3 regions of the Streptomyces sp. NPDC057302 genome follow, and region 3 is predicted to be linked to each of the others. Evidence: riboswitches for the same ligand, from Rfam matches in the RefSeq annotation. Region 3 holds a riboswitch; each other region holds the start of a gene.
The links. A riboswitch is a leader RNA that binds a small molecule or an ion and turns the genes downstream of it on or off. The one in region 3 is predicted to bind cyclic di-AMP.
Positions count from the first base shown of each region.

Region 1: linked by a shared signal. The riboswitch ahead of ACFUPX_RS22275 (transglycosylase SLT domain-containing protein) and the one ahead of ACFUPX_RS32975 (M23 family metallopeptidase) in region 3 are both predicted to bind cyclic di-AMP.
Region 2: linked by a shared signal. The riboswitch ahead of ACFUPX_RS39250 (transglycosylase family protein) and the one ahead of ACFUPX_RS32975 (M23 family metallopeptidase) in region 3 are both predicted to bind cyclic di-AMP.

Region 1 is NZ_JBHUZJ010000031.1:66,682-76,234, reverse strand. It holds gene ACFUPX_RS22315 (SMP-30/gluconolactonase/LRE family protein) at 1-768, shown strand, start outside; gene ACFUPX_RS22310 (TetR/AcrR family transcriptional regulator) at 772-1,368, opposite strand; gene ACFUPX_RS22305 (GNAT family N-acetyltransferase) at 1,418-1,990, opposite strand; gene ACFUPX_RS22300 (ABC transporter substrate-binding protein) at 2,117-3,370, shown strand; gene ACFUPX_RS22295 (carbohydrate ABC transporter permease) at 3,367-4,341, shown strand; gene ACFUPX_RS22290 (carbohydrate ABC transporter permease) at 4,338-5,189, shown strand; gene ACFUPX_RS22285 (CGNR zinc finger domain-containing protein) at 5,195-5,734, opposite strand; gene ACFUPX_RS22280 (haloacid dehalogenase type II) at 5,815-6,582, shown strand; gene ACFUPX_RS22275 (transglycosylase SLT domain-containing protein) at 6,656-7,420, opposite strand; cyclic di-AMP (ydaO/yuaA leader) riboswitch at 7,424-7,620, opposite strand; gene ACFUPX_RS22270 (DUF5670 family protein) at 8,096-8,266, shown strand; gene ACFUPX_RS22265 (FadR/GntR family transcriptional regulator) at 8,486-9,310, shown strand.
Region 2 is NZ_JBHUZJ010000098.1:7,663-17,215, forward strand. It holds gene ACFUPX_RS39225 (protein kinase) at 1-1,322, shown strand, start outside; gene ACFUPX_RS39230 (SurA N-terminal domain-containing protein) at 1,524-2,189, shown strand; gene ACFUPX_RS39235 (nucleoside triphosphate pyrophosphohydrolase) at 2,245-3,222, shown strand; gene ACFUPX_RS39240 (cytochrome P450) at 3,321-4,670, shown strand; gene ACFUPX_RS39245 (transglycosylase family protein) at 4,807-5,817, shown strand; cyclic di-AMP (ydaO/yuaA leader) riboswitch at 6,000-6,189, shown strand; gene ACFUPX_RS39250 (transglycosylase family protein) at 6,193-6,912, shown strand; gene eno (phosphopyruvate hydratase) at 7,207-8,493, shown strand; gene ACFUPX_RS39260 (septum formation initiator family protein) at 8,606-9,085, shown strand; gene ACFUPX_RS39265 (DUF501 domain-containing protein) at 9,125-9,553, shown strand, end outside.
Region 3 is NZ_JBHUZJ010000066.1:15,635-25,187, forward strand. It holds gene ACFUPX_RS32950 (MFS transporter) at 1-913, shown strand, start outside; gene lhgO (L-2-hydroxyglutarate oxidase) at 1,074-2,276, shown strand; gene trmB (tRNA (guanosine(46)-N7)-methyltransferase TrmB) at 2,382-3,173, shown strand; gene ACFUPX_RS32965 (PrsW family intramembrane metalloprotease) at 3,217-4,596, shown strand; gene ACFUPX_RS32970 (aldo/keto reductase) at 4,593-5,537, opposite strand; gene ACFUPX_RS32975 (M23 family metallopeptidase) at 5,649-6,734, opposite strand; cyclic di-AMP (ydaO/yuaA leader) riboswitch at 6,746-6,892, opposite strand; gene ACFUPX_RS32980 (PP2C family protein-serine/threonine phosphatase) at 7,114-8,301, opposite strand; tRNA gene ACFUPX_RS32985 (tRNA-Met) at 8,444-8,517, opposite strand; gene ACFUPX_RS32990 (alginate lyase family protein) at 8,584-9,553, opposite strand, start outside.

The DNA.
Region 1 (9,553 bases), on a different contig from region 3:
CCCAAGGTCATCTCCGTCGACCTGGCCACCGGAAAGAGCGAGGGCGTCTACACCGACAAGACCGGCGCCTACACCTCCGCGCAGATCAGCCCGCACGACGGCCGCCTCTACCTCACCGACTACACCGGATCCGTCGTCAGCATCGAGCCGGACGGCTCGGACCCGCGCACGTTCTTCTCCGGTGAGATCGACGGCTCCGCCACGAACCTCGACGACATCGCCTTCGACGACGAGGGCAACCTCTACGTCAGCGACTTGCACGGAATGAAACCCGGCGAGGCCAAGGGCCGCATCGTGCGCATCGACCGCGACGGCGAGCGGACCACCGTCCTGGCCGACGGGCTCGCCCACCCCAACGGGGTGATGTTCGACCCCGGGCTGCACGGCCTGTGGATCAGCGAACTGGCCGAGAACACCATCTCGTACCTGCTGCTCGACGCGGACAAAACCACCGTGACCTCCCAGCACGAGGCCATCCACGTCGACGCCGGGGTGGCCCAGACCGACTCCATCGCCGTCGACGCCGACGGCAACCTCTACCAGGCACTGCACGGCCGACCCGCCATGGCCGTCTACAGCCCCGAGGGCGAACGGCTGGCCACCGTCGAGATTCCGGCCAAGGCCGCCAAGGGCCTGGAGTCGGCGACCAACGTCGCCATCGAACCCGGCGGAACGAAGGCCTACATGACGGTCAGCGGCCCCGACGGCGGCCACGTCTTCGGCTTCACCGCGCTCGGCAAGGGCATCCGCCAGTCCAACGGCGGCTGACGGTCACCCCTCGACCGCGGTCTCCACCGGCCGCAACGGACCCACCTCGATGCCGAGCAGCCCCCAGGCCGCCAGAGCGCGATCCTCCCGTTCGGCCGGGGTGGGACCGGTGACCGCCCCGGACACCATCGCGACGGCGAGCATGACGTCGTCGGCGGACAGCCGGTGCCCGGCGGGCAGGCACCGGGACAGGACGCCGTGCACGCGTCCGGCCAGCGCCCGTGCCTGCTCGCCGTCGCCCCGCGCTCCCCGTATGCGCAGCAGATCGACGAACGCCGTCGAGCGCGTCAGGTGCCAGGTGACCACGCCCAGCACGCTCGCCAGGCCCGCGTCGGGTTCGTCGGCGGCCTGTTCGATGTGCTGGACGTTCTCGTCCAGGACGGCGGAGGCCAGCGCGATCCGGTCGGTGAAGTGCCGGTAGAGGCTGCCCTGCCCCACCCCGGCGCGGCGCGCGACGGCCGACAGCGGGGCGTCCAGGCCCTGTTCGGCGAAGACCTCGCGGGCGGCGGCGATCAGGGCGGCACGGTTACGGGCCGCGACCCGCCGCCCCTGATTGGCCGGACGACCTGCGCCGTCCTGGGGATCGGTGGGGTTTGTCACGCTGGAAGGGTAGTACGACCCCTCTGTCCGACCCCGCAGCCGGACACCTTCAGCGCCGCGGGGAGCCGGCGTGCGCGGAGCCGTCGCGTGCCGTCTCGGCGGTGATGGCCCACCGCTCGTGGTCCCTCCACTCGCCGTTGATGAACTGGAAGGCGGGGGAGAGGCCCTCGCGCTCGAACCCCAGACGCTTGACGAGACGGAGCGAAGGGGTGTTGTCCGGCTGGATGTTCGCCTCCAGCCGGTGCAGCCCCAACTCGTCGAAGGCGAACTCGATCACGAGCCCCAGGCCCTCCGTCAGGTAGCCGCGCCCGGTGGTGGAAGCGTATGACGTATAGCCGAGGGAACCGCTCTGCAGGCTGCCTCCGAGGATGTTGTTGATGTTGATGCCGCCCACGATCGCGCCGGTGTCGTGGCGGCAGACCACGAAGCCTTCGTGGGTGGGCTGCTCGAACCGCTCCAGGGACCGTTCGAACGCCTCCGCCGTCAGCTCGCGAGCGCCCAGCCAGCGGTGGAGCATCTCGGCGCTCTCCCTGCGCAGCACGGCGAGCTCCTCGAAATCCGTACGCCGGAGCCGGCGTACGGCCACGCGCGGGCCCTTTCGGAGGTATCTGGTGACTGCCATCCGAAGAGGGTAGAGCGCGTGTCCGGATCGGCCGACACACGGCCGTAGTCCCCCTGTCGTAATCCGCCTGCATGGTTGATCGTTGGGCCGTCGGAACCACCCGTACGCCGAACAGGGGGACGATCAATGACCATCAGCCGCAGGGGACTGCTCGGAGCGGGCGCGGCGTTGGGGCTGCTGACCGCGTGCGGCTCCAACACGGGCCGGGACGAGGGCGGTTCAGGTGGCGGGCCCAAGCTGTCGCAGTGGTATCACCAGTACGGCGAGCAGGGCACCGAACAAGCCGTGAAGAAGTACGCCACGGCCTACAAGAAGGCCAACGTCACCGTCCAGTGGCGGCCCGGCAACTACGACGAACAGACCGCGGCGGCGCTCCTGACCGAATCCGGCCCCGACGTCTTCGAGGTCAACGGCCCCACCCTCGACCAGATCCAGGGCAAGCAGGTCGCCGACCTCACCGAGCTGTTCGACGGCGTCAAGGACGACTTCAACCCGGCCGTCCTGGCCCCCAAGACGTACGACGGCAGGATCTGGGGCATCCCCCAGGTCATCGACATGCAGCTGCTCTACTACCGAAAGAGCCTGCTCGCCGACGCCGGCGTCCAGCCGCCCAAGACGTTGGACGAGCTCGTGGACGCCGCGAAGAAGCTCACCACCAAGAAGACGAAGGGCCTGTTCCTGGGCAACGACGGCGGCGCCGGCGTCCTGGGCGGCACGCCCCTGAACGCGGCCGGGCTCGAACTCGTCACCGCCGACGGGAAGGTCGGCTTCGACGACCCGGCGGCCGCCCGCGCCCTCGGCAAGATCCACCAGCTGTACGCCGACAAGTCGCTGCTCCTGGGCGCGCCCGCCGACTGGTCCGACCCGTCCGCGTTCGTCCAGGGGCTGACCGCCATGCAGTGGTCGGGCCTGTGGGCGCTGCCCACCGTGCAGAAGGAACTCGGCGACGACTTCGGCGTCCTGCCGTTCCCGAAGGACGGGGCAGCGGGCAAGCCCGCGGTGCCGGTCGGGGCGTACGCCGCCGCGGTCAGCACCCGCAGCAGGCATCAGCCGGCCGGCAAGGACTTCCTCAAGTGGCTGTGGATCGACAGCACCGACCGCCAGGAGGACTTCGCCCTCTCCTACGGATTCCACATCCCGGCCCGCGTCTCCCTGGCGAAGAAGGCCGAGAAGCTCAGGAAGGGCGCGGCAGCCGACGCCGTCCGCTACACCACGGACCACGGCCACGCCGAACCCCTCCTCTGGACCCCGGCCAGCCGAAGCGCCTACCAGGACGCCCTGAGCCGCATCATCAAGGACGGCGCGAACCCCGAGAGCGAGCTCAAGAAGGTCGTGCGTACGGTGAGCGCCGAGCTCGGCCGGGTGAAGAAGAAGTCGTGACCACAGCAGCCCCTGGCGAACAGGACACGACGGGACGTCAGCGACAGCCGACCGGGCGAAGGAAGCCGTGGGGCCACCAGAACCGCACCCTGTGGTTCTGGGTGTTCGTCGGGCCCTTCCTGCTGGGCCTTGGCGTCTTCACGTACATCCCGCTCGGCTGGAGCGTCTACCTCAGCTTCTTCGACGCGCACAACACCGTCACCCCGAGCGACTTCGTCGGCCTCGGCAACTACACGCAGATGCTCCAGAACGAGGCATTCACCGACAGCCTGTGGACCTTCCTGGTCTTCTCGCTCTTCATCGTCCCCGCGACCTACGCGCTCTCCCTCGCGCTGGCCCTCATGGTCCACCGCCAGCGCCGCGCCCAGGCGTTCTTCCGCTCGGTCTTCTTCCTGCCCGCCGCCTGTTCCTACGTCGTGGCCGCGCTCATCTGGAAGATGTCGATCTTCAACGGGGTGCGGTTCGGGCTCGCCAACACCGTCCTCGGCTGGTTCGGCGGCGACCAGATCGCCTGGCTCTCGACCACCGATCCGCCCTGGTACTGGGCCGTCATCGTCACCGTGCGGCTCTGGCTCCAGGCGGGCTTCTACATGGTGCTCTTCCTCGCCGGACTCCAGCGCATCAGCCCCACCCTCTACGAGGCGGCGGCGGTGGACGGGGCGCGGCCCGGCTGGCAGGTCTTTCGGCACATCACGTTCCCGCAGCTGCGCGCCACGTCCGTGGCCGTCGTGCTGCTGCTCGTCATCAACGCCTTCCAGGCATTCGACGAGTTCTACAACCTGCTCTCGGACTCCCGCGGTTACCCGCCCTACGCCAGACCCCCGCTCGTCTACCTCTACTACACGGCGCTCGGCCAGGGACAGAACCTCGGCCTGGGCAGCGCGGGCGCCGTACTGCTCGCGCTGATCATCGCGGTGGTGACGGTGGGACAGGCCAAGTGGTTCGGGCTCGGCAGGAAGGACGCGGAATGAAAGACCACTCGGGCGCCGACGCGAGGGTCAGGGCGGGCCGCGCGCTGCGGCTCTCGCTGCTGATCGCGCTCGCGCTCCTGTTCCTCATCCCCTTCTACCTCCTCGTGCGCAACGGGCTCTCCGCCGAGAGCGACATCACCTCGCCGGAGTGGACCTTCTTCCCCTCCACCCTGCGCTGGGGGAACGTCCAGGAACTCTTCGACGACACCTCCGTACCGTTCGCGCGCTCCCTGCTCAACTCCTCGCTCATCGCGGTCGCGACGACACTCGGCACGCTGCTGCTGGCCTCACTCGCCGGTTACGGCCTGGCCCGCATCCCCTACCGCCACGCGAACAAGGTCTTCTACGCGATCCTCGGCACGCTGATGGTTCCGGCGTCCGTCACCTTCGTGCCGACGTTCGTCCTGGTGTCGTCGCTCGGCTGGGTGTCGACGCTGCGCGGACTGATCGTCCCGACCCTGTTCTCCGCCTTCGCCTGCTTCGTCTTCCGGCAGTACTTCCTCGGATTCCCCCGGGAGTTGGAGGATGCGGCGCGTGTCGACGGGCTCGGGTACTGGCGCACGTACTGGCGGGTGGTCGTGCCCAACTCCCGGCCGGTCTTCGCGGCGGTGGGCACGATCGTCTTCATCGGCGCGTGGAACTCGTTCCTGTGGCCGCTGGTCATCGGCCAGGACCGCAACGCGTGGACGGTGCAGGTGGCCCTGTCGTCGTTCACCACGTCACAGGTGATCAGACTGCACGAACTGTTCATCGCGGCGGCTGTGTCGATCGTGCCGCTGCTCGTGGTGTTCCTGTTCTTCCAGCGGTGGATCGTGGCAGGGGTGGAGCGCTCGGGCATCGACGACTGAGCCGCCTATGGGGCGGTCTGTTTGCGGGCTCGGTAGGCGGCGGCTTTGACACGGTTGCCGCAGGCCTGCATGCCGCACCAGGTGCGGCGCGTGCCGCGCGAGCGGTCGAGGTAGAGGCGCGTACAGGTGGTGCGCCCGCATTCCTTGAGGCTGGTGTGGGGGTCGGCCAGCATGCTGATCGCGCGGCGGGCGACGTGGGCGAGCGCGGAGCGCAGATCCCCCGTCAGATGCACGCCCTCGTCGGACAGGCGTGGGGTGGGCAGCGCCCCGGCGGCGGCGCTGTTGAGGATGCCCAGCTCACTTGCCGTGTAGGGGCGTTCTCTCATGCGGTCGAGGGCGAGCCGGTGGATGGCCTCGCGCAGCCGCAGGGCGCAGTCGAGGTCGGCGGGGTCGGCGGTCACGTCGTCGGGGAGCTCGTCGCAGGCCAGGACCCACTGTTCGAGGTCGGCGGGGGTGGCCAGGAGGTCGCGGGGCTGGTCGCGGCGGGATTCCAGGGTGGCGATGAGGTCCAGGGCGGGGTTGCCGCTCACGAAGGCGAAGTGCACGTCACCATCTTGACCGGTGACGCACCACCGGGCAACACTCGTCACCTGTCTGGCCGGTGACGCGATGCTGAGGAGAACGGATGCGTGGGGCCCGCGATATCGAGGTCGTCGTCTTCGACGTTCTGGGAACGATGGTGGACGAGTCCGGCGGGCTTCGTGCGGCCATCGGCGACGCGCTGCACGCGTCTGACGGTGCTTCAGGCGAAGTGACCGCCGACGGCCTGCTCACGGTGTGGCGCGAGCATGTCGAGGGTGAGCAGCGGCGCATCGGGGAGGGGACCCGGGCGTACGCCGACAGCGAGGCCATCGACCGCGAAGCGGCTCAGCGCGTGGCGGAGCGCGCCGGGATCAAGGACCCGGTGGCCATCGGACGGCTGGCTGCCGCGTCGCGGCGCCTCCGCCCTTGGGAGGACTCCGTTGCCGGACTCACGCGTCTTGCGCGGCACTTTCCCGTGCTGGGGCTGTCAAATGCCGGGCATGGGACTCTGCTGCGGCTGAACGCGCATGCGGGGCTGCGCTGGCACCAGGTGCTGTCGGCCGAGGACGCTCAGGCCTACAAACCGGCTCCGGAGGTCTACCGGCTCGCGATCGAGGCGGCGGGGTGTCCGCCCGAGCACGTGCTGATGGTTGCCGCGCATGCCTGGGACCTACGGGGAGCTCAAGCGGTGGGCATGCGCACCGCGTTCGTCCAACGGCCGGTCGGGGACCCGCCCATGGCCACCGATTCCTTCGACTGGCAGGCGCGGAGCCTGGAGGAGCTGGCTGCCGTGCTGACGTCGTATGCCCCTGCCACGCCGCAACATGACGGTGCTTCACTGACGCGGCCCGCGCAGCGGAAATCCCCGTAGGAGAAGAATCGGGGGACATCTCGGTGCGCGGGCCGACGAATTCGGCGAGAACGCCGAACAGACTCGGCGCGGTCTAGTACGGGCCGTTCACATTGTCGATCGAGCCGTACCGGTCGGCCGCGTAGTTGCACGCGGCGGTGATGTTGGCGACCGGGTCGAAGCTGTCCTGGGACGTGCCGGGCACGTGGTAGGCGGAGAAAGTGGGGGCGATCACTTGAAGAAGCCCCTTGGAGGGAGTTCCCGCGACGGCGTTGGAGTCCCAGTTGTTGGTGGCCAGCGGATTTCCGGAGGACTCGCGCATGATGTTGCGGTGAATTCCCTCGTAGGAACCGGGAATGCCGCGCTGGGCCATGATGTCCAGCGACTCGTTGATCCAGCCGTCGAGGTCGTTCGTGTACGACTTCTTCGCGGGGGCGGCGGCCGGCTCGGCGGCGGAGGGGTCCGTGCGCTTGGAGCGGTCCGCCCGCTCGGCGGAGGCCCTGGAGGCGTCCGCAGTGGCCGAGCCCTCCTTGTCGAGGGTGAGCCGGAGGCCGGGGCGGATCAGCTTCGGGTCGTCGCCCAGGGCGCTGCGATTGTCCTCGTACAGCTTCTTCCAGCTGCCGCTCACCGAGTGCTCCCGGGCGATCTTGGAGAGCGTGTCGCCCGCGACGACCACGTAGGTCTTGGCGTCCGCGGCGGGCTTGGCGGTGGCGGCCTGCGCCGGGCCGCTCTGCGCCGCGCCGGCGGTGGTCGCGCCGAGCACGGGAAGGACGAGCACGGCCCCGCCCGTGCCGGCGACGGCGATACCCCGGCTGAGCGAGCTGGACTTGGGACGGCGGTGCTTTCCCTTGGAAGGCATGACGAATTTCCTCTCCGTCGCCTACGAGGTGAGCTGTCGGGTTCGGACGGGAGATGTCCGGTCGCGCTGAGCGCGCGACTTCACCCCGAGCCGTTCCGGAATCCGGATCGGCGGCTTACCTGGGTCCCCCGCTCCTGCCGTGCGTATGTGAGTGGGTGGGAGTGATTCCGGACAGCGGCAGGATTCGGCGTTCCACCCGGATTGACGGTGACGTTAGGCGAGAAAGCCGGAACGAAACAAGACCCGAATTCGGAGACGGAATGTACTAGGTCGGATAGTCGACGATCTGGAGTCTTCACCCGCTTTGATCAAAAACCCCAACCTTCTTTGCGCAGAACGAAAATGCGCTCGGCGGACACCGAGGGGTGACGCCGATAGCTGTGACTCACTTCACTGAATGGAATGCAGTTCTACTATTTCGCCCGAGTGGTCCGCAATGCAGGCAGAGCTTTATATACGCCGCCAATGGTGTGAAGAAGTGCCTTTACTGGGCAACCTGGACATGGCGCGGCCGCCGGTGCTTGCCGATGTCCATCGTTGGCGGCATGCATGGCCAGCGCGGAAGGGGGCACTCCGTGGTGCGGGCGCATGCCCTTGGGGCTGTGGAGAAAACACGTCTTTTGTGTGTTTGTCGGGCAGGCCTGAGAGCACATGGTGGTCTGGAGGTTGATAAAAATGGTTCCCCTGATTGTGGTTCTTCTGCTGGCCCTGCTCCTCTTCGGCGCGGGTTTCGCGCTCAAGGCGCTGTGGTGGATCGCGGTGATCTTGCTGGTGGTGTGGCTGCTCGGCTTCGTGATCCGGCCCGCGGCGAGCGGCGGTCGCAAGGGCCGCTGGTACCGATGGTGACGCCCGCGCTGGTGTGACATGGCGATGTCCACCTGAGCGCGGCCTAGAGCGGCGCGGCGCCACGGGCGGTGGCGTGCGCGCCTGAGGGGTGGGCCCGACCTGGGACGGTCGGGCCCACCCCTTCGCTCTGTCTGATCCCCTCCGGTCTCGTCCGAGCCGTCGATCGGCAAGATCACCACTACCTGGGATGAGCCCAACGCCCCGCTGTACGCTGCGACCATGCAGCCGCCCGCATCCTCCTCGTCGCCAGGTTTCACGCAGCCGGGTCGTCTTGCCGATCCGGCTGAGCGCGGCCTGCTGACCGAGCGGATCGCGCGCCAGCTGGAACACGAGATCCGCTCCGGCGAGATCGAGGTCGGGGCCAAGCTGCCCTCCGAGCGTGACCTGGCCGCCCAGTTCGGCTCCAGCCGCAACGTCGTGCGAGAAGTGCTGCGGCGGCTGGAGGCACAGCACCTCATCGAGGTCGCCCCGGGGCGTGGCTCCTTCGTGCGGGAGCAGAGCTCGGGCCAGGCCAGGGGGTACGACGCGCTGTACCGTGCGGGGCGGCCCACGGTCCGTCAGCTCATCGAGGCGCGGCTTCCGCTGGAGGTCGAGATGGTCCGCCTCGCGACCCTGCGGGCCACGGACGAGGACATCGCGGCGATGCGCGGCGCCAGCGACGCCCTGGAGTCGGCCACGGACGTCGTCGTCAAGGCACAGGCCGACATGGAGTTCCATGACGCGATCGCGGTGGCGAGCAAGAACCCCGTACTGCGGATCATGCTGTCGTCGATCAGCGGGATGATGTTCGAGATGATGCTCCGCTCGAACTCGGATCCCTCCATCGGCGAGCCCGGTGTGCCGCATCACCCGGAGATCTTCGAGGCGATCGAGGCACGTGACGAGGAGCTCGCGGCCGCGCGCATGCGGGAGCACCTCATGCTCGGCCTGCGCACCTACGGCGCGGATCTCGACGTGCAGGTCGACATCATGGCCCGCAACCACATCGAGACGCTGCTCGGGCAGGCGGACGCCCGACGGGCGGGCGGCAGGGCGGGGGAGTAGCCAGGGCGGGGGAGTAGCCAGGGCGGGGGCGCAGCCGCGCCCTGCTCCCGGTGAGCCCCTGACCTGCTGTTGAGGGCCGGCCGCTGCATGGCTCGCGGCGGTGGGCGTGACCGTTCCGTTGCGTGGATCTTTCTCTCAGGGGCTGTCGGGAAACCCGCGTGTCCTGCTACGGTCCCGTCAGATTCCAACTGGTCCTACCAGTTGGACCACACCTGAACCACCCTTGGATCACCCCCTGGACCG
Region 2 (9,553 bases), on a different contig from region 3:
TCCACGACGCGGGCACGGAGGGCGAGGACCTCTACCTCGTCATGCAGTACGTGGACGGGGCGGACCTCGGCGACCACCTCGCCGAGCGCGACCCCTACCCGTGGCAGTGGGCCGTGGCGATCGCCGCGCAACTGTGCGCCGTGCTCAGCGCGGTGCACGCCGTGCCGATCGTGCACCGCGACCTCAAGCCGCGCAACGTGATGGTCAAGCAGGACGGCACGGTCGCCATCCTCGACCTGGGCATCGCCTCGGTGATGGACACCGACACCACCCGCCTCACCCACACCGGCTCACCCATCGGCAGCCCCGCCTACATGGCGCCCGAGCAGGCGATGGGCGGCGCGGTCGGCCCGTACACCGATCTGTACGCCCTCGGTGTCCTGCTGCACGAACTCCTCAGCGGAGACGTGCCGTTCAGCGGATCCACCGCGCTCGGCGTGCTGCACCGCCACCTCTACGAACCGCCGGTCCCGGTCCGCCGCCTGCGCCCCGAGGTCCCCGAGGCGCTCGAAGCCCTGGTGCTGCGGCTGCTCGCCAAGGACCCCCAGCACCGGCACGCCAGCGCCCAGGAGGTCTACGAGGAGCTGGCGCCGCTGCTCCCCGCGCGCGGCATCCCCACCGGCGGCCCGCTGGACCCCACTCGCCCCTTCCTGCGCCCGCACGCGCCCTGGCCCGACCGCGCGGCCACCCCGGCGGCGGCCCCCGCCATCCAGCCGGACAGGGACAGCGGGGGCCAGGTCCCCGGCGGCCCCGGCAGCCAGACGGACGTCGTCCGCGCGGTCGACGAGGTCAAGCGGCTCCTGCGCGAAGGCCGCATCACCCAGGCCGTGGACATCCTCGGCTCGATCCTGCCCGCGGCCGCCGCCAAGCACGGCGAGCACTCCCCGGTGGTCCGCTCCCTGCGCAAGCAGTACGCGGCGACGCTCATGGACGACGGCCAGTACCGCCGCGCCCTGCCCGAACTGCGCCGCCTCGCCGACGAGCGCGCCGCCGAGTCCGGCCAGGCCGACCCGCACTCCCTCCAGTTCCGCTACGAGGCCGCGCAGTGCCTGGAGCAGCTCGGCGAACCGGCGGCCGCCCTCGCGGAGTACCGGGCGCTCCTGCCCTACTACGAGAACCGCTACGCCTCCGACGACCGCGAGCGCCCCCTGGAGATCCGCCGCCGCATCGGCCACCTGCTCCTGGCCCTCGGCGACCGCGCGGCGGCGCACGACACGCTGGCGCGGCTCCTGATGGACGCCGAGCGGATGAACGGCGTCGGCCACCCGTTCCCGGCGGAGATCCGGCGCACGCTGCAATGGCTAGGACAAGTGCGCGGGTAGTGAAGGCTCAGCGCGGGGGTGCCCCAACCGGTGCCCCAACTCTTCGAGAATCGTTGGTCGAATAGGTGGCCGAGAGGCTGGCCACTCCCTAACATCGATCATCGCAAGACTTTGTGCGCCCGCCCGCCGCCCGACCACCACCCCAGGTGGAGGCGCTGCGCGCCGCAGGTCTAAGCACAATCTCTCGACCGGGAGGCTCACTTGCACCGCCGCCGTCGCACCGCGCTCGTTCTCTCCGCCGCAGCCGTCGCCGCGGCCCCGCTCCTCACGGCCTGCGGCAGCGAGGCCCATCCGGGCGCCGCGGCCGTCGTGGGCAAGGACCGGATCACGGTCTCGCAGCTGGAGGGCCGCGTGAACGAGGTGCGTGCCGCGCAGCGCGCCGCGATCCCGGACGAGCAGCAGTACGAACAGGCCATCGCCAAGAGCGGCGGGCTGACCCGCAGCACGCTGCACACGATGGTCCTGGACAAGGTCCTGCACCGGGCCGCGGCCGACGCCGGGGTCGACGTGACGCGCCGCGACATCCAGACGATGCGGACGGGCCTCGAACAGCAGGCGGGCAGCAAGAAGGCCCTCGAACAGGGCTGGCTCCAGCAGTACAGCGTCGCCCCCTCCCGCCTGGAGGACAGCCTCCGTACGGAGATCGAGGCCCAGAAGCTGGCCAAGAAGCTGGGCGCGGACATGAACGCCCCCGAGGGCCAGGCGATCTTCTGGAAGGAACTCTCCAAGGCCTCCAAGAAGCTGGACGTGGACCTGAACCCGCGGTACGGCACGTGGGACGTGGAGAAGAGCAAGCGCGCGGACGCGAAGACGCCGTGGGTGCGTGAGGTGTCCGGGACCGGCAAGGCGGCGCCCAAGCAGGCCTGACAGCTCTTTCCACCGTGGCGAGGGGGCGGTCGGCGCCGTGGGTTACGTTCGATGGGTGACGAACGAAACCACGCCCCAGGCCGGCGCCCCCGGCCGCGTCATCCTCCTCACCACCAGCCACCGGGTGGCCCCCGGCCTGCTCTCCTGGCCCGCGTGGCAGGCCCTGCACGGGGCCGACGAGGTCCTGTGCGCCGACGCCGGGCACCCGCAGCTGCCGTATCTGCGCGAGGCGGGCGTGACGGTGGAGCAGGCATCCCCCACGGCCCAGGACCTGGTGACCGCCTGCGCCGGCGACCGCACCGTCCTGATCATCGCCACGGCCGACGGCGACAGCGCCCTGACGGACGGCCTCGCGAGGCTCGCGGGCTCGGGCCGCGTGTCGATGCCCGACCTCGAACTGCTCCCGGCGTCGTACGACCTGCCGGGCGCGCGGCTCCTGGACCTCGTCCAGGTCATGGACCAGATCCGCCTGGAGTGCCCCTGGTCGTCCCAGCAGACGCACAAGGGCCTGGCGAAGTACGCGATCGAGGAGGCGTACGAACTGGTCGAGGCGATCGAGGAGGGCGACAGGGAGGAACTGCGGGAGGAGCTGGGCGACGTCCTGCTCCAGGTGATCTTCCACGCCCGTATCGCCGAGGAGGACGAGGAGTCCCCCTTCTCCGTGGACGACGTGGCAGCCACGATCATCGAAAAACTGATCCACCGCCACCCGCACGTCTTCGGCGACGCATCGGCCGAGACTCCCGATGACGTGAAGGAGCACTGGCTCCGCACGAAGGCCCAGGAGAAGCAGCGCACATCGGTCACGGAGGGAATCCCCCTGGGCCAGCCGGGCCTGGCGCTGGCTTCGAAGCTGGCGTCACGAGTACGGACGGCGGGCCTTGAGGTGACGCTCCCCTCCGGGGAGGGCGTCGGTTACGAACTCCTCGCACTGGCGCTGCGCGCCGAGGCGCAGGGCGTCGACCCGGAGGCGGCGCTGCGGGGGGCGGCGCGTGCTTATCGGGATGCGGTGCTGGCGGCGGAGAGCGCGTAGGCCCAGAGCCGGGCCACCCGTCGGGTTTCCGGCCCGCCCGGTGGGTGAGGACGAACTCGGCGAAGCCGGTGACGACGGCGCCGGATAACGTCGTCCCCATGCCAGACCAGCCGCCCGCCCCCGCAGGGGAGACCCCCGCCGCCTGCCCCGCAGGGGCGCACGACCCCGCGTCCGAGGCCCAGGGGCCAGTACCCGAGCTCTTCTCGTGGGAGTTCGCCACCGACCCCTACCCCGCCTACGCCTGGCTCCGCGAGCACGCCCCCGTGCGCAGGACCCGGCTGCCCAGTGGCGTGGAGGCCTGGCTGGTCACGCGGTACGGCGACGCCAAGCAGGCGCTCGCCGATCCGCGGCTCAGCAAGAATCCGGCCCATCACGGGGAGCCCGCGCACGCGAAGAGCAAGACCGGCATCCCGGGCGAGCGCAGCGCGAACCTGATGACGCATCTGCTCAACATCGACCCGCCGGACCACACGCGGTTGCGGCGCCTGGTCTCCAAGGCCTTCACGCCCCGCCGCGTCGCCGAGTTCGCGCCGCGCGTCCAGGAGTTGACCGACCGGCTCATCGACCGGTTCGTCGAGAAGGGGGAGGCCGACCTCATCCACGACTTCGCCTTTCCGCTCCCCATCTACGCCATCTGCGACCTGCTCGGCGTACCCCGCGAGGACCAGGACGACTTCCGCGACTGGGCGGGGATGATGATCCGCCACGGGGGAGGGCCCAGGGGCGGGGTCGCCCGGTCGGTGAAGAAGATGCGCGGGTACCTCGCCGAGCTCATCCACCGCAAGCGCCTCGAACCCGGCGACGACCTCATCTCCGACCTCATCCGCGCCTCGGACCACGGCGAGCACCTCACGGAGAACGAAGCCGCCGCGATGGCCTTCATCCTCTTGTTCGCCGGCTTCGAGACGACCGTCAACCTCATCGGCAACGGCACCTACGCCCTCCTCACCCACCCCGAGCAGCGCGAACGGCTCCAGGACTCCCTCACGGACGGCGACATCGGTCTCCTGGAGACCGGCCTGGAGGAGCTGCTCCGCTTCGACGGGCCCGTCGAACTCGCCACCTGGCGGTTCGCCACCGAGCCGCTGACCCTCGGAGGGGAGGACATCGCCGCGGGCGACCCCGTCCTCGTCGTGCTCGCCGCCGCCGATCGGGACCCGGAACGCTTCCGGTATCCGGACACGCTCGACCTCTCCCGCCGCGACAACCAACACCTCGGCTACGGCCATGGCATTCATTACTGTCTCGGTGCTCCGCTCGCCCGGCTCGAAGGCCAGACCGCCCTCGCGACCCTTCTGCGGCGCCTCCCTGACCTGCGACTCGCCGTGGAACCTGGTGATTTGAGATGGCGCGGCGGGCTCATCATGCGGGGACTCCGCACACTGCCCGTGGAGTTCGCACCCGCACAGCAGAGCAAATATTCGGCACCCGAAACGACGTTTAGCTGACGGACCGTCAAGACTGTGACTTTCACGTGATCTCCGCTGCATCGACTTGTGACAAGCGTTCGACTGCCGCTACGTTCACCGACGACTCGGCATCCCGTGCCGCAGTCGTCGCTCCAGTCACGCGAAAGGCAACCGCATGCTCTCCGGCAATGGTCGTCACCGACGCCCCCGCCAGGCCCCGGCCCTGATCGTCGCGGCAGGAGTCGCAGGATCGGCCATCGCGATCCCGCTGCTCGGCGCCACCAGCGCGAGCGCGGCGGACACCGCCACGTGGGACAAGCTCGCGGAGTGCGAGAGCGGCGGCTCCTGGAGCGCGGACCCGGGTAACGGGTACTACGGCGGACTCCAGTTCTCCCAGGAGGACTGGGAGGAGTACGGCGGCCTCGACTTCGCGCCGAGCGCCGATCTGGCCAGCCGCTCCCAGCAGATATCCGTCGCCGAGAAGGTGCTCGACGACCAGGGGCCCAGCGCCTGGCCCAGTTGCGCTCCCATCGCGGGGCTCACCCAGGACGGCGCCGCCGCCGACGTCGACCCCGGCGCGCCGATCACCTCACTGCCCTCGGACGAGTCGACGGACGGACCGGCGGACGAGCCGTCGAAGTCCGCCGAACCCGACGAGCCGAGCGACTCGGCCGATGACTCGGGCGATGACTCGGGCAGCACCAAGTCTTCGGAGAAGCCCTCGGAGAAGCCCGACGCCGACGCCGGTGACGCCGGTGACGGCGATGCGGCGCGAGACAAGAATCACGACGAATCAGGTGACTCGGGCGAGTCGGGCGAGTCGGGCACGTCGGATGAGTCCGGCGACCCGGGCAAGTCCGGGCAGGACGACGACGCTTCGCCCGTCCCCACTTCCCCCGCCGGCGAGGGTGAGGGCCGCCACCGCGGCGACAGCGCGGACGACAAGCCCTCCGGCGACCCCTCTCGCGAGGGTTCGGGCCGGCACGCGTCCCGTGGCGACGAGCGTCAGAAGGACGGCTCCGACGGGACGTACACGGTCCGCTCGGGAGACAACCTCTCGGTCATCGCCGACGACCTCGACGTGAAGGGCGGGTGGACCGAGCTGTACGCGGAGAACGAGAAGTCCGTCGGCTCCGACCCCGATCTCATCCTTCCCGGTCAGAGCCTCGATTTGGGCGAAAAGTAGGGGTAGTTGGCGAGTCGCTTTGCGCTTGATGTCCCAATTGGCGCAAGTGAGAGATGGGTCTCAGAAGCCCTGATCGTCTTTGAGTTTCGGCCGATCGCATGTCTACGGTCGTGACCGCTCGCCACAGCGGGCCCCGCCGGTCGGTACGCCGAGTCCTGCCAATTGGCCGTTCGGGAACAGTCGTCGCGCAAGCGCCGTAGGCAGGAGCGGGGGAACCAAGGTTTCCGCCGGGCCCGGCCGTTCAGCATCGCGAGAGCGAGGCGAGGACGGACGGGAACGGCTAGGGGTTAAGTCGCGCTCAAGAAGCGCGGCCGGGCAACTTCATCGGCCCGAACCCGACAGCTCACCTCGCAGGCGTCGGTGAGGGGATCACTCATGCTGTTTTCCAGCAAGGGCAAGCACCGCCGCCCGTCCAAGGCCACCCGTGTCGCCACGCTCGCCGGTGTCACCGGTGTCGCCGTCGCCGCTCCGCTGATGGCGGCCGGCCAGGCCTCCGCCGCCACCAACTCCGAGTGGGACGCCGTCGCCCAGTGCGAGGCCGGCGGCAACTGGTCCATCAACACCGGCAACGGCTACACGGGCGGCCTGCAGTTCTCGTCGTCCACGTGGGCGTCGTACGGCGGCACGAAGTACGCGCCCACCGCCGACAAGGCCTCCAAGGCCCAGCAGATCGAGATCGGCGAGAAGGTCCTCGCGGGCCAGGGCAAGGGTGCCTGGCCGAGCTGCGGCGTCGGCCTCTCGGGTGCGTCCAACGAGGGTGGCGGTGCGCAGGAGAGCGCCCCGCAGCAGACCCAGGAGCAGCCGAAGAGCCAGCCCAGCGCCCAGACCGAGCAGCCGCAGCAGGCCGCTCCCAAGGCTGAGGCCCCCAAGCCCGAGGCTCCCAAGACCGAGTCGAAGAAGACCGTCGAGACCCCGACCGGCAAGACGGTCAAGAAGGGCGACGGCGAGTACAAGGTCAAGAAGGGTGACACCCTCTCCAAGATCGCCGAGGCGAAGGACGTCAAGGGCGGCTGGCACAAGGTGTACAAGCTCAACGGCGACATCATCGACAACGCCGACATGATCTACCCGGGTCAGCAGCTGCACCTCAGCTGAGAACCCCACCTCGGCCGAGAGGCCGAGAGCGGCGGCGCTTCGGCGGACGCGTCGCCGCCCGTTTCACCTCCCGCCCCGGTGCGCGTATCCCCCGTACGCACCGGGGCGGGGTTCTTTTGCCCTCCGCCGCCCCTGGCGCCCTCCATCGCCCCTCCATGCTTTGTTCCGTTCGGAAACATTTTGCTCTCGGTTTGTCCACAGGGCGGTCGCTCGGCTGGCTCTTGTCCGGGAGCCGGTTAGGCTCGTGTCCGCGAGGCCAACGCCCCGCGTACCCGCGTCACATCCCAGAAGGAGATGCTCGTGCCGTCCATCGACGTCGTCGTAGCCCGGGAAATCCTGGACTCCCGAGGCAACCCCACGGTCGAGGTCGAGGTCGGCCTCGACGACGGCAGCACGGGTCGTGCCGCCGTTCCGTCCGGTGCGTCCACCGGTGCTTTCGAGGCCATCGAACTCCGTGACGGTGACCCCAACCGTTACATGGGCAAGGGCGTGGAGAAGGCCGTCCTCGCCGTCATCGAGCAGATCGGCCCGGAGCTCGTCGGGTACGACGCGACCGAGCAGCGCCTGATCGACCAGGCGATGTTCGACCTCGACGCCACCGACAACAAGGGCTCGCTCGGCGCCAACGCCATCCTCGGCGTCTCGCTCGCCGTCGCGCACGCCGCGTCGGAGGCCTCCGACCTGCCGCTCTTCCGCTACCTCGGCGGCCCGAACGCGCACCTGCTGCCCGTTCCGATGATGAACATCCTGAACGGCGGGTCGCACGCCGACTCGAACGTCGACATCCAGGAGTTCATGATCGCGCCGATCGGCGCCGAGTCGTTCTCGGAGGCCCTGCGCTGGGGCACCGAGGTCTACCACACGCTGAAGAAGGTCCTGAAGGAGAAGGGTCTCTCCACCGGGCTCGGCGACGAGGGCGGCTTCGCCCCGAACCTGGACTCCAACCGCGCCGCGCTCGACCTCATCCTCGAGGCCATCAAGCAGGCCGGTTACGTCCCCGGTGAGCAGATCGGCCTCGCCCTCGACGTCGCCGCGTCCGAGTTCTACAAGGACGGCAAGTACGAGTTCGAGGGCAAGTCCCGCTCGGCCGCCGAGATGACCGAGTACTACGAGGAGCTCGTCGCCTCGTACCCGCTCGTCTCCATCGAGGACCCGCTGTTCGAGGACGACTGGGCCGGCTGGAACGTCATCACCGAGAAGCTCGGCGAGAAGGTCCAGCTGGTGGGCGACGACCTGTTCGTCACCAACCCGGAGCGCCTCGCCCGTGGCATCGAGGAGAAGTCGGCCAACGCCCTCCTGGTGAAGGTCAACCAGATCGGTTCGCTGACCGAGACCCTGGACGCCGTCGAGATGGCCCAGCGCAGCGGCTTCAAGTGCATGATGTCGCACCGCTCCGGTGAGACCGAGGACGTCACCATCGCCGACCTCGCCGTCGCCACCAACTGCGGCCAGATCAAGACCGGCGCCCCGGCCCGCTCCGAGCGCGTCGCCAAGTACAACCAGCTCCTGCGCATCGAGGAGATCCTCGACGACGCAGCGGTGTACGCCGGCCGTTCGGCGTTCCCCCGCTTCAAGGCCTGAGCTGCCGCTGAACTGCTTCTGAGCCCCGGCTCCGCTGAGTAGTTACCTACGTCCCCGTACTCGGTCCCGTACCGTGTGCGGGGACGTCGGCACGTATCGGGGAGGCGCACTTATGGCCGTGAAGGACCGCGACCGGTTCTCCACCGCGACCAGGCTGCGCCTGCTCGGCGAGCAGACCGCCGAGCGTGTGTACCGCTCCCAGACCAAGCGCCAGGCGCGCCGCTCCCGGCTCACGGGACGTGCCGCGCTCCTGGCGCTCGTGCTCTGTTCGCTGGTCGTCGCGCTCGCCTACCCGATAAGGCAGTACGTCTCCCAGCGCGCGGAGATCGCCGATCAGCGCAAGGAGCAGGCCGAGCGCCGCGGGAACGTCGAGAAGCTGCGGGACGAGAAGGCCCGCTGGCGGGACGACGAGTACGCGGAGCAGCGCATCCGGGACCGGCTGCACTATGTGATGCCGGGCGAGACCGGTTACACGGTGATCGATCCCGCGGCGGCGAAGAAGCAGCGCACCGACCAGGGGGCGGCCGCCAGGCCCTGGTACTCGAACGTGTGGGACGGCGTCGACAAGGCGGACCGCCCGGACGACGACTGAGCCCGACAGAACTTCTACGGAACCGATCGAAAGACAGGCATGGAAACGCCCCCGCCGACCACCCCGCGCACCGAGCCCACCGACGCCGACGTCGAGGCCTTCAAGCAGCAGCTCGGCCGTCCGCCGCGCGGCCTGCGGGCCATCGCCCACCGCTGCCCCTGCGGACAGCCGGACGTCGTGGAGACGGCGCCGCGCCTGCCGGACGGGACGCCGTTCCCGACGACGTACTACCTGACGTGCCCGCGGGCGGCTTCCGCGATCGGCACCCTTGAGGCCAACGGCGTCATGAAGGAGATGTCGGAGCGGCTGAAGACGGACCCCGAGCTGGCCGCCGCGTACCGCGCGGCGCACGAGGACTACATCGCGCGCCGCGACGCCATCGAGGTCCTGGAGGGCTTCCCGAGCGCGGGCGGCATGCCGGACCGCGTGAAGTGCCTGCACGTCCTGGTCGGCCACTCGCTGGCCGCG
Region 3 (9,553 bases):
GGTCGGCCACAGCGACGTCCTGAAGCTGCGGGAGGCCGCCGAGGACGCCCGGCGCTGGGACTCCAAGTACGGCGGCGGTGACTGGCGCTCGTCGATGGTCCCGGAGTGCCTGCGGGTCGAGGCGGCGCCCCTGCTGCTCGGTTCGTACTCGGACGAGGTGGGCCGCTCGCTCTTCGGGGCGTCGGCCGAACTGACGCGCCTGGCCGGGTGGATGGCCTTCGACACCGGCCAGCAGGAGGCCGCCCAGCGCTACTACATCCAGGCCCTGCGCCTGGCCCGCGCGGCGGCCGACGTGCCCCTGGGGGGGTACGTACTGGCCTCCATGTCCCTCCAGGCGACCTACCGCGGCTTCGGCGACGAGGGCGTCGACCTCGCGCAGGCGGCCCTGGAGCGCAACCGCGGCCTGGCCACCGCACGCACGATGAGCTTCTTCCGCCTCGTCGAGGCACGCGCCCACGCGCGCGCCAGTGACGCGCAGGCGGCGGGAGCCGCGCTGCGGGCGGCCGAGGGCTGGCTGGAGCGGGCCAGGGACGGCGACAACGACCCGTCCTGGCTGGGTTTCTACGGATACGACCGCTTCGCGGCGGACGCGGCCGAGTGCTACCGCGACCTGAAGGCGCCCCGCCAGGTGCGCCGTTTCACGGAGCAGGCGCTCTCGCGGCCGACGGAGGAGTTCGTGCGCTCCCACGGCTTACGGCTCGTGGTCTCCGCGGTCGCCGAACTGGAGTCGGGGAACCTCGACGCGGCCTGCGAGCAGGGCACCCGCGCCTTGGAGGTCGCGGGGCGCATCTCGTCCGCGCGGACCACGGAGTACGTGAAGGACCTGTTGCACCGCCTGGAACCGTACGGTGACGAGCCACGCGTGGTGGAGCTGCGGGAGCGGGCGCGGCCGCTGCTCGTGGCCCCCGCGTAATCCGCCCCTCATGCAGAGCCGACCCCTCATGCAGCGCCGACCCTTCGTGCAGCGCCGGAACGGCAACAGCATTTACGCCCCCTGTAACCCTGCGGCCCTCGCCGGGTTTGAGGGCGTTGTCAGTGGCGCAGTGCACTATCGGTGTGGGAGGTGAGGCGGGATGGTCCGAGCCGTGGCGTACGACTGCGATGTGCTGGTGATCGGTGGCGGGATCGTCGGTCTGTCGACGGCGTATGCCGTCACGCGCGCGGCGCCGGGCACGCGGGTCACGGTCCTGGAGAAGGAGCCGGGCCCCGCCCGGCACCAGACGGGACGCAACAGCGGGGTGATCCACAGCGGGATCTACTACCGCCCCGACTCCCTGAAGGCGCGGTACGCGGTGCGCGGCGCCGCCGAGATGATCAAGTTCTGCGCGGAGTACGGAATCGCGCACGAGGTCACCGGCAAGCTGATCGTCGCCACCGAGCGCTCCGAGCTGCCCCGCCTGCACGCACTGGTCCAGCGCGGCAGGGAGAACGGCATTCCGGTGCGGGAGCTGGGCCCCGCGCAGATCTCCGAGTACGAACCGGAGGTGCGGGGGCTCGCCGCGATCCAGGTCGGCACGACGGGGATCTGTGACTACGGCTCGGTGGCGGAGCGCCTTGCGGACGCCTCGGGGGCCGATGTCCGGTACGGCGCGGAGGTCGTCCGCATCGACCGCCGCCCGACGCTCGGGGTGGCCGTCCGCACGGCCGACGGCTCGGTGGTGCGGGGCAAGGTCCTGGTCAACTGCGCGGGGCTGCACTGCGACCGGGTGGCGATGCTGACCGGCGACGACCCCGGGATGCGGATCGTGCCCTTCCGGGGTGAGTACTTCGATCTTGCGCGGCCCGAGCTGGTGCGCGGCCTGGTGTATCCGGTGCCGGATCCGGCCTTCCCCTTCCTCGGGGTGCATCTGACGCGGGGCATCGGGGGCGGGGTCCATGTGGGGCCCAACGCGGTGCCGGCGCTGGCCCGTGAGGGGTACGGATGGGGTGTGGTGCGGCCGCTGGAGGTCGCGGGCACGCTGGGGTGGCCGGGAGCCTGGCGGATGGCCGGGCGGCACTGGCGGTACGGAGCGGGGGAGTTTCGCCGCTCCCTCTCCAAGAGCGCGTTCACCACGGCGGTGCGGAGGCTGCTGCCCGCGGTGACTCCCGATGACCTCGTGCCCGCCGATGCGGGTGTGCGGGCGCAGGCCGTCCTGCGGGACGGGACGCTGGTCGACGACTTCCTCATCCGGGAGGGGGCGCGGGCCGTCCACGTACTGAACGCGCCTTCGCCCGCGGCGACGGCTTCGCTGCCGATCGGGCGGGCTGTGGCCCGGCGGGTGCTTGCGGCTCTGTAGGGCGGTCCCTGCGGGGCTCCCCCCGTACAAGATGTCCTCAAACGCCGGACGGGCTGAACTGATCAGAACTCGGCAAAGCCGGTGGGGGACTAAAATCGACCCACTGTGTCTGAGTCGAACGCCACCCCCAAGCACCCCTACGCCCCCCGCCCGAAGGGCGAACCCCGCTTCCCGCACGGCCCCGCCCCCGATCCCGCCGGCTCCCACTTCGAGCGGCGGATCCGCAGCTTCCAGCCCCGCAGGAGCCGCGTCACCGCGGGCCAGGCGGACGCGCTCCAGCGGCTGTGGCCCAAGTGGGGCCTGGACATCGACGGGCAGCGGACCCTCGACCTCGCCGAACTGTTCGGCGGCGAGTGCCCCGTCGTACTCGAAATCGGGTTCGGCATGGGCGAGGCCACCGCGCAGATGGCCGCCGACGACCCGGGCACCGGCATCCTGGCGGTCGACGTGCACACCCCGGGCCAGGGGAACCTGCTCGGCCTCGCCGAGCGGAACGAACTCGGCAACATCCGGGTGGCGAACGGCGACGCCGTCATCCTGCTCCGCGAAATGCTCCCGGCCGCCTCCCTCGACGGCCTCCGCGTCTACTTCCCCGACCCCTGGCCCAAGGCCCGCCACCACAAGCGCCGCATCATCCAGCCCGACTTCCTCGACCTCGCCGCGCCCCGCCTGAAGCCCGGCGCCGTGCTGCACTGCGCGACCGACTGGGAGCCGTACGCCGAGCAGATGCTGGAGGTGCTCACCGCGCACCCCGCCTTCGAGAACACCCAGGCGGACGGCGGGTACGCGCCCCGACCCTCCTTCCGCCCTCTGACCCGGTTCGAGGGCCAAGGGCTGGACAAGGGACATGTGGTCCACGACCTGTTGTTCCGCCGCACTTCCGGCCAGAACACCTGAGACACCGTCGCGGGCCGCCCCTGTCCCTCGTTAGGGTCAACGGGTGGCCATCCGTTCTCCGTACCCGCACCCGATGCCCCCCGCTGGGCCCGCCGGGCTGCGGCACGCACGCTGGTGGCAGCGCCGGGCGATACGCGCGGCTGCCCTGGTCACGCTGCTCGCCCTGTCCGGCCTCGTCATCCTGGCCCTGGTCAGGGAGCAGACCGGCACCGAAGGCTTCCTGGTCGGGCTCGGCCTCGCGACACTGCCGGTGCCGCTCCTGGTGGCCGCCTTCCGCTGGCTGCAACGCGTCCAGCCGGGCCCTTGGCGCAACCTCCTCTTCGCCTTCGCCTGGGGCGCCTGCGCTGCGGCCCTCATAGCGATCGTCGCGAACAGCTTCGCGACCCGCTGGATAACCACCGCCACGGCCGACCCCACCAGCGCGGACACCCTCGGCGCGACGGTCATAGCGCCGATCGTCGAGGAGAGCGCCAAAGCAGCGGCCGTCCTGCTCGTCTTCCTCTTCCGCAGACGCGAGTTCACCGGCATCGTCGACGGCGTGGTGATCGCCGGAGTGACCGCGACCGGCTTCGCGTTCACCGAGAACATCCTCTATCTCGGCAGCGCCTTCGGCACCGACCAGATCAACGGCGGTACGGGCCTCGCCTCCGTGACGGCGGCGACCTTCTTCGTACGCGTCGTGATGTCGCCCTTCGCGCACCCCCTCTTCACCGTGCTCACCGGCATCGGCTTCGGCATCGCCGCGCTCAGCGCCGACCGGCAGAGCTGGCGCCGCGTCCTGCTCCCGCTCGGCGGGCTCCTCCTGGCGATGGGCCTGCACGCCCTGTGGAACGGCTCGGCGGTCTTCGGGGACTACGGCTTCTTCGCCGTGTACGCGATCTTCATGCTGCCCGCCTTCGGCCTGCTCACCTGGCTGGTGATCTGGACCAGGCAGCGCGGCCTGCGCATCGTGCGGGCCGAGCTGCCCGCGTACGCGATCGCGGGCTGGCTCACGGCCCCCGAGCCGTACGCGCTCGGCACGATGCGCGCCCGCACCCTGGCCCGCGACTACGCCTCGTACACCCAGGGCAAGGCCGCGGCGCGCACGGTCGCCCAGTACGAGGCGTACGCGACGTCCCTCGCGCTCCTACGCCACCGGGGGCGCAAGGGCCGTGCGGGCGCCGACTTCGTCGTACGGGAGCGGGAGTTGCTGCACGCGCTGTGGGAGCGCCGCGAGGCCGCCCGCCCCGCGCTCGCGTACGCGGCACGCGCGACGGCACCGGTGCTCGTACCGATGCCGCCGCCCTACGGGTACCCGCAGCAGCAGCCCCAGTACCGATACCAGTACCAACAGCAGCACCAGCAACAACACCAGCAGCCCTACGGATATCCGTACGCGCAGCCCGCGATGCCCTACCCCGCGTACAACCCCTACCGCGGCTAGGCGGAAGCCACCGTGAGCGCCGACACCTCGGTGTCCGTCAGCTCGAACTCCCCCACCGCGAGCAGCGCGGGCAGCTGCTCGACCGTACGGGCGGAGGCGATCGGCGCCGCCACCGTCGGCTGAGCCGCGAGCCACGCGAGGGCCACGGTGGCGATCTCGGCGCCGCGCGCCTGGGCGATCTCGTCGAGGGCGGCGAGCACGCGCAGCCCGCGGTCGGTCTCCAGGTGCTTGCCCGCGCCCTCGGCCCGCGCGCTGTCGACCTTCGCACCCGGGCGGTACTTGCCGGTCAGGAAGCCGGAGGCGAGCGCGTAGTACGGGACGGCGGCCAGGCCGGAGCGCGAGGCGACCTGCTCAAGGGAGCCTTCGTACGTGTCGCGCGACACGAGGTTGTAGTGCGGCTGGAGCGCCGAGTAGCGCGCGAGGCCCTCGCGGTCGGAGAAGTCGAGGAACTCCTGGAGCCGCTCGGCGGTCACGTTCGAGGCGGCGATCGCGCGCACCTTGCCGGAGGTGACCAGCTCGTCGAGCGCGCCGATGATCTCCTCGACCGGGACGGTCGGGTCGTCGTAGTGCGTGTAGTAGAGGTCGATGTAATCGGTGCGCAGCCGGCGCAGCGACTCCTCGGCACCGGACTTGATGGTGTTCGCGGACAGGCCCTTGAAGTCCGGGTGGGCGCCGACCTTGGTGGCGAGCACGACGTCGGAGCGGTTGCCGCGCGCGGCCAGCCAGTTGCCGATGACGGTCTCGGACTCGCCGCCCTTGTTGCCGGGCACCCAGGCCGAGTAGACGTCGGCGGTGTCGATGAAGTTGCCGCCCGCCGCGGTGTAGGCGTCGAGCACGGTGAAGGACTGCGCCTCGTCGGCCGTCCAGCCGAAGACGTTGCCGCCCAGGGCGAGCGGGAAGACCTCGAGGTCGGACGAGCCAAGCTTGCGGAGAGAAGTCATACGGGGCTCAACGCCCATACGGATCGCGGCATTCCGTACGGCGGACATGCCGGACCGGCAGCCCTGGCGTCGGGGGGTTGTCGCCAGGACCGCCGGGGTTTCTGGGCTACCTCAGAGCGACTGGCCCTTGCCGCGCAGCCAGGCCGCCGGGTCGACGCCGGTGGAGTCGCCGCCCGGGTGGACCTCCAGGTGGAGGTGGGCGCCGGTGACGTTGCCGGTCGCGCCGACGCGGCCGATGGTCTCGCCGGTGGTGACCTTCTGGCCGACGCTGACGTTCATCGAGGACTGGTGGCAGAACCAGAGCTCGGTGCCGTCGTCGAGTTCGAGGACCGTGCGGTATCCGTACGCCCCCGCCCAGCCGGCTTCCTTGACGGTGCCGGAGTGGATGGCTTTGATGGGCGTGCCCGTCGGCGCCGCGAAGTCCAGGCCGGTGTGGTAGCCGGAGGACCACATGGAGCCGGGCTGACCGAAGGTGCCGGTGAGCGTGTACGAGGCGACGGGGAGGGTGTAGCTCTTCGCGAGCTTGGCCAGGCGCTCGGCCTCGGCCTTCTTCTTGGCCTCCGCCTCGGCCTTCTTCTTCGCGGCGGCCTTCTCGGCGGCGATCTTCTTCTCGGCCGCGGTCTGCTTGGCGGCGGCCTGCTCTGCGGCCTGCTTGACGGCGGCTTCTTCGGCCGCCTTCTGGACCGCGTCGTCCGCCTGGTCCTGCTGGTTCTCGGCCTGCTCCATGATGCGGGCCCGCAGTGCCTCGCCCGCGTCCGTGGTGCCCTGCTCGGCGTCGGCGCTGCTGATGCCGGCGGCGCTCAGGGGCGCTGCGGCGACCGTCACGCCGTTGTCCGCGGAACCCGCGTCGGATGAGTCGTCGGATATCAGGGACCCCACGCCCGGAAGCGACTTGGCCTCCGGCAGCGAGTCCTTGACGGCCGAGAGGTCCGGCATCTCGATGGAGACCGGGGGCTTGCCGCCCTGCGCGGTGGCGATGCCGCCCGCGCCGACGGCGGCGATGACGCCTACGCCGAGAACCGTGGAGCTGCGGGCGAGCCCGCCACCGCCCCGCTTGTGGACGCGGTGCCTGCCGCGGACGGGACGAATGGACTCCTCCGTGGGGTTCCATTCCTCCCAGGAATTGTCGTCGTACCCACCGAAGTCGTCGTCATTCGGTACGTACGCGCCTTGGGGGGCAGGGCGGTTGGACGCCACTGGGGCGCACTCCTTTCCTTCCTTCTCGCCTACCGGGTTAGCTGACGGGTTCGGAGCAGGAAGGTCTCCTACGAACAGCCGGCACGGATGCACGGATGCCCGATTCACCCCAATTAGTGGTTCCCCGGCTCCCTTTCGGGATTAGGCGCGTGCGCGCGGAGCCGACTCGAGTGACGGCTGGGACGACCGCGCTGCGTTATCGAACGTTAATAGACAGCAGGTCGGTATTCCAAGCCGTTCCGACTGATCCTTAACAACTTTGGCGTGTACTTAATAGGACACGGGGGTGGGGAACGGGGCGAGTTGACCCCACTTCTTCACACACCGGAGCTTCACACTTCCTTGACAGTGCGTCAGTTGTTATGCGGAGTGGTGTCCTTCAGTCACGGCCGGTGACATCGGCCGGTGCCATCGGCCGCCGCACCGCGAGCAGCGCCATGTCGTCGGTCGTCCCGCCGCCGGTGTGCCGCCGCACTTCCTCGGTGAGCGTGGCGAGGAGCGCGTCCGGGCCGCCCGGCCCGGGGAAGATGCGGCCCCCGAGCCGGGCCGCCGGGTCGTAGAACTCGCCCCGGCCGTCCCGCGCCTCGGAGAGCCCGTCGGTGTACAGGAGGAGCATCGCCCCGGGCGGGAACTCCGTCTCGTCCGCACGGTCCGGCCAGGCGCCCAGGTCGCCCATCCCGAGCGGCAGCGCGGGCTCGGTCGCGGACAGGACGCACAGCCGTCCGTCGCCGCGCAGGAGCAGCGGCGCCGGATGCCCGCGGTTGATGAGCCGCACGAATCGGTCGCCGTGCGCGATCTCCGCGAGGATCGCGGTGGTGAACCCTTCGAAGTCGTCGAGCCCGTCGCGCCGCGTGCCCTCCCGCGCGAGGGCACGCTCAAGACGCTGGGCCACCGCCTCCAGCGTGGCCTCCTGCTCGGCGGCCTCCCGGAACGCCCCGATGACGACGGCGACGGCCGCCACCGCGCCCATGCCCTTGCCCCGTACGTCACCGACGATGACGCGCACGCCGTGCGGGGTGTCCTGGACGGCGTACAGATCGCCCCCGATGAACGCGTCGGCCTCCGCCGCCTCGTACCGCGCGGCGATGTCGAGCCCGCCGATCCGGGGGTCCGGCTGCGGCAGCACGGCGCGCTGGGCGGCCTCGGCGATGGAGCGGGCGGAGGCGAGCTGTTTGTCGCTGCGGCGTACGACGCGGTTGATGAGGGCGGCGAGCACGGCGACGGTCAGCACGGTGATCAGCTCGGTGACGGCTTCGACGTCGGTGGTCGAGTCGGTCTTGAAGTGCAGCGCGAGCACGGCGACGCAGGAGAAGGCGCCGATGAGGGTGGTGTTGATCAGCGAGTAGAAGGGGGCCGCGATCAGCGGGGCCGCCGCGAAGAGGGGCGCCGCGGTGAAAGCGGGCGGGGTCGACATGTCGTACACCGCCCCGACGACGATGAGCAGCAGCGGAAGGGCCCGCACGAGCGCACGCTCGTGCCGGACATCGGGAGTCTTGCCCCCGCCGCTGCCTCCTCGCTGCCCCACCGCTCTTCTCCTGCCGGATCCCGCGGCCAGGACCAGATCCATGACCACGCTCAATCAGGGTTCCCGGAGCGGCGGCACGGGGCGACCGGTGTGGGCCGACCGGGTGATGCCAAATAGCGCCGAATAACGCAGGAAAACACCGAAGGCCCGGATCCATTTCTGGATCCGGGCCTTCGGTCTTTAGTAGCGGGGACAGGATTTGAACCTGCGACCTCTGGGTTATGAGCCCAGCGAGCTACCGAGCTGCTCCACCCCGCGCCGTTGAATGCAACTCTACGCCATCAGGGGGAGTGAAAGCGAACCGATTGAGGTGGGGCGCGTGCGTCAGGTGTTCTCGGCGTGCGTCAGCGTCTCCCAGGCCACGAACAGATCGTCCGTCCCCTCGGGCCGCCGCTCCCGCGTGAACCGCTCCGTCTCCGGCAGCTCGAGCTTCAGCCGGTCCCGCAGGTGGTTGAGGCCGACCTCGGTGTCGGGCCCCATGTCGCGCTGCACCTTGCCGCCGCACAGCCACCGGGGCGCCTCCGCGCCGAGCTGGTACTTGGAGTGGAACTCGAGCGCGGCCCGCAGCCGCTCCTTGACCTCGCCGTACAGGTCGACGTCCTGGTGCCAGGCGGTCTCCGCGATGTGCGCGGTGGCCGCCAGCGAGTAGCTGGCGTGCTTGAAGTTCCGGCAGGTCTCCTGGGAAAGCCCGTCGGCGAAGGTCTTCTGCCCGAACCAGTACTTCTGGAGCTTCGCCGCGGTGTTGATGTCGCTGCCCGCGGGCGATACGGGCAGCGGGCCGTCGGACTTCAGATAGAAGTAGGCGGGCACGCGGGTCCTGAAATGCCGCACCGCCTTCTCGAAGGAATCGTGGTCGTCGAGGAAGACGGCCATGCTGATGGTCGCGTCGGCCATCAGGAGATCCCAGTTGCCGTTGAAGTCGGCCGCGCCGTCGCGCACTTGGGGCAGATAGGCGTTGCGCAGCATCCGCTCGAAGCGCAGGAGTTCGCCGTCGCCCCAGCCGTCGTAGGTGTAGCGCACGGCTTCCGCCGCGCGGGCCCACGAGGAGGCGGCCCAGGCCGTCTGGAGGCCCGCGTTGGCCTCCGTGTGCCCGGTGATCTTCCGCGACCAGGCGTCCATGATCTGCACGGCCTTCTCGGCGTGCGCGCGCTTGCCGGTGATGTTCCACAGGAGTGCCTGGGTGTACGCGGCGATGGCGTCCTCGCGCTCTTCGACGCAGCCCTGCCCCGGGCGGGTGTCGGGCGGGCACTCGACGACCGCGTACGGCTTGGCCGTGTAGTCGTCCGCGCCGTAC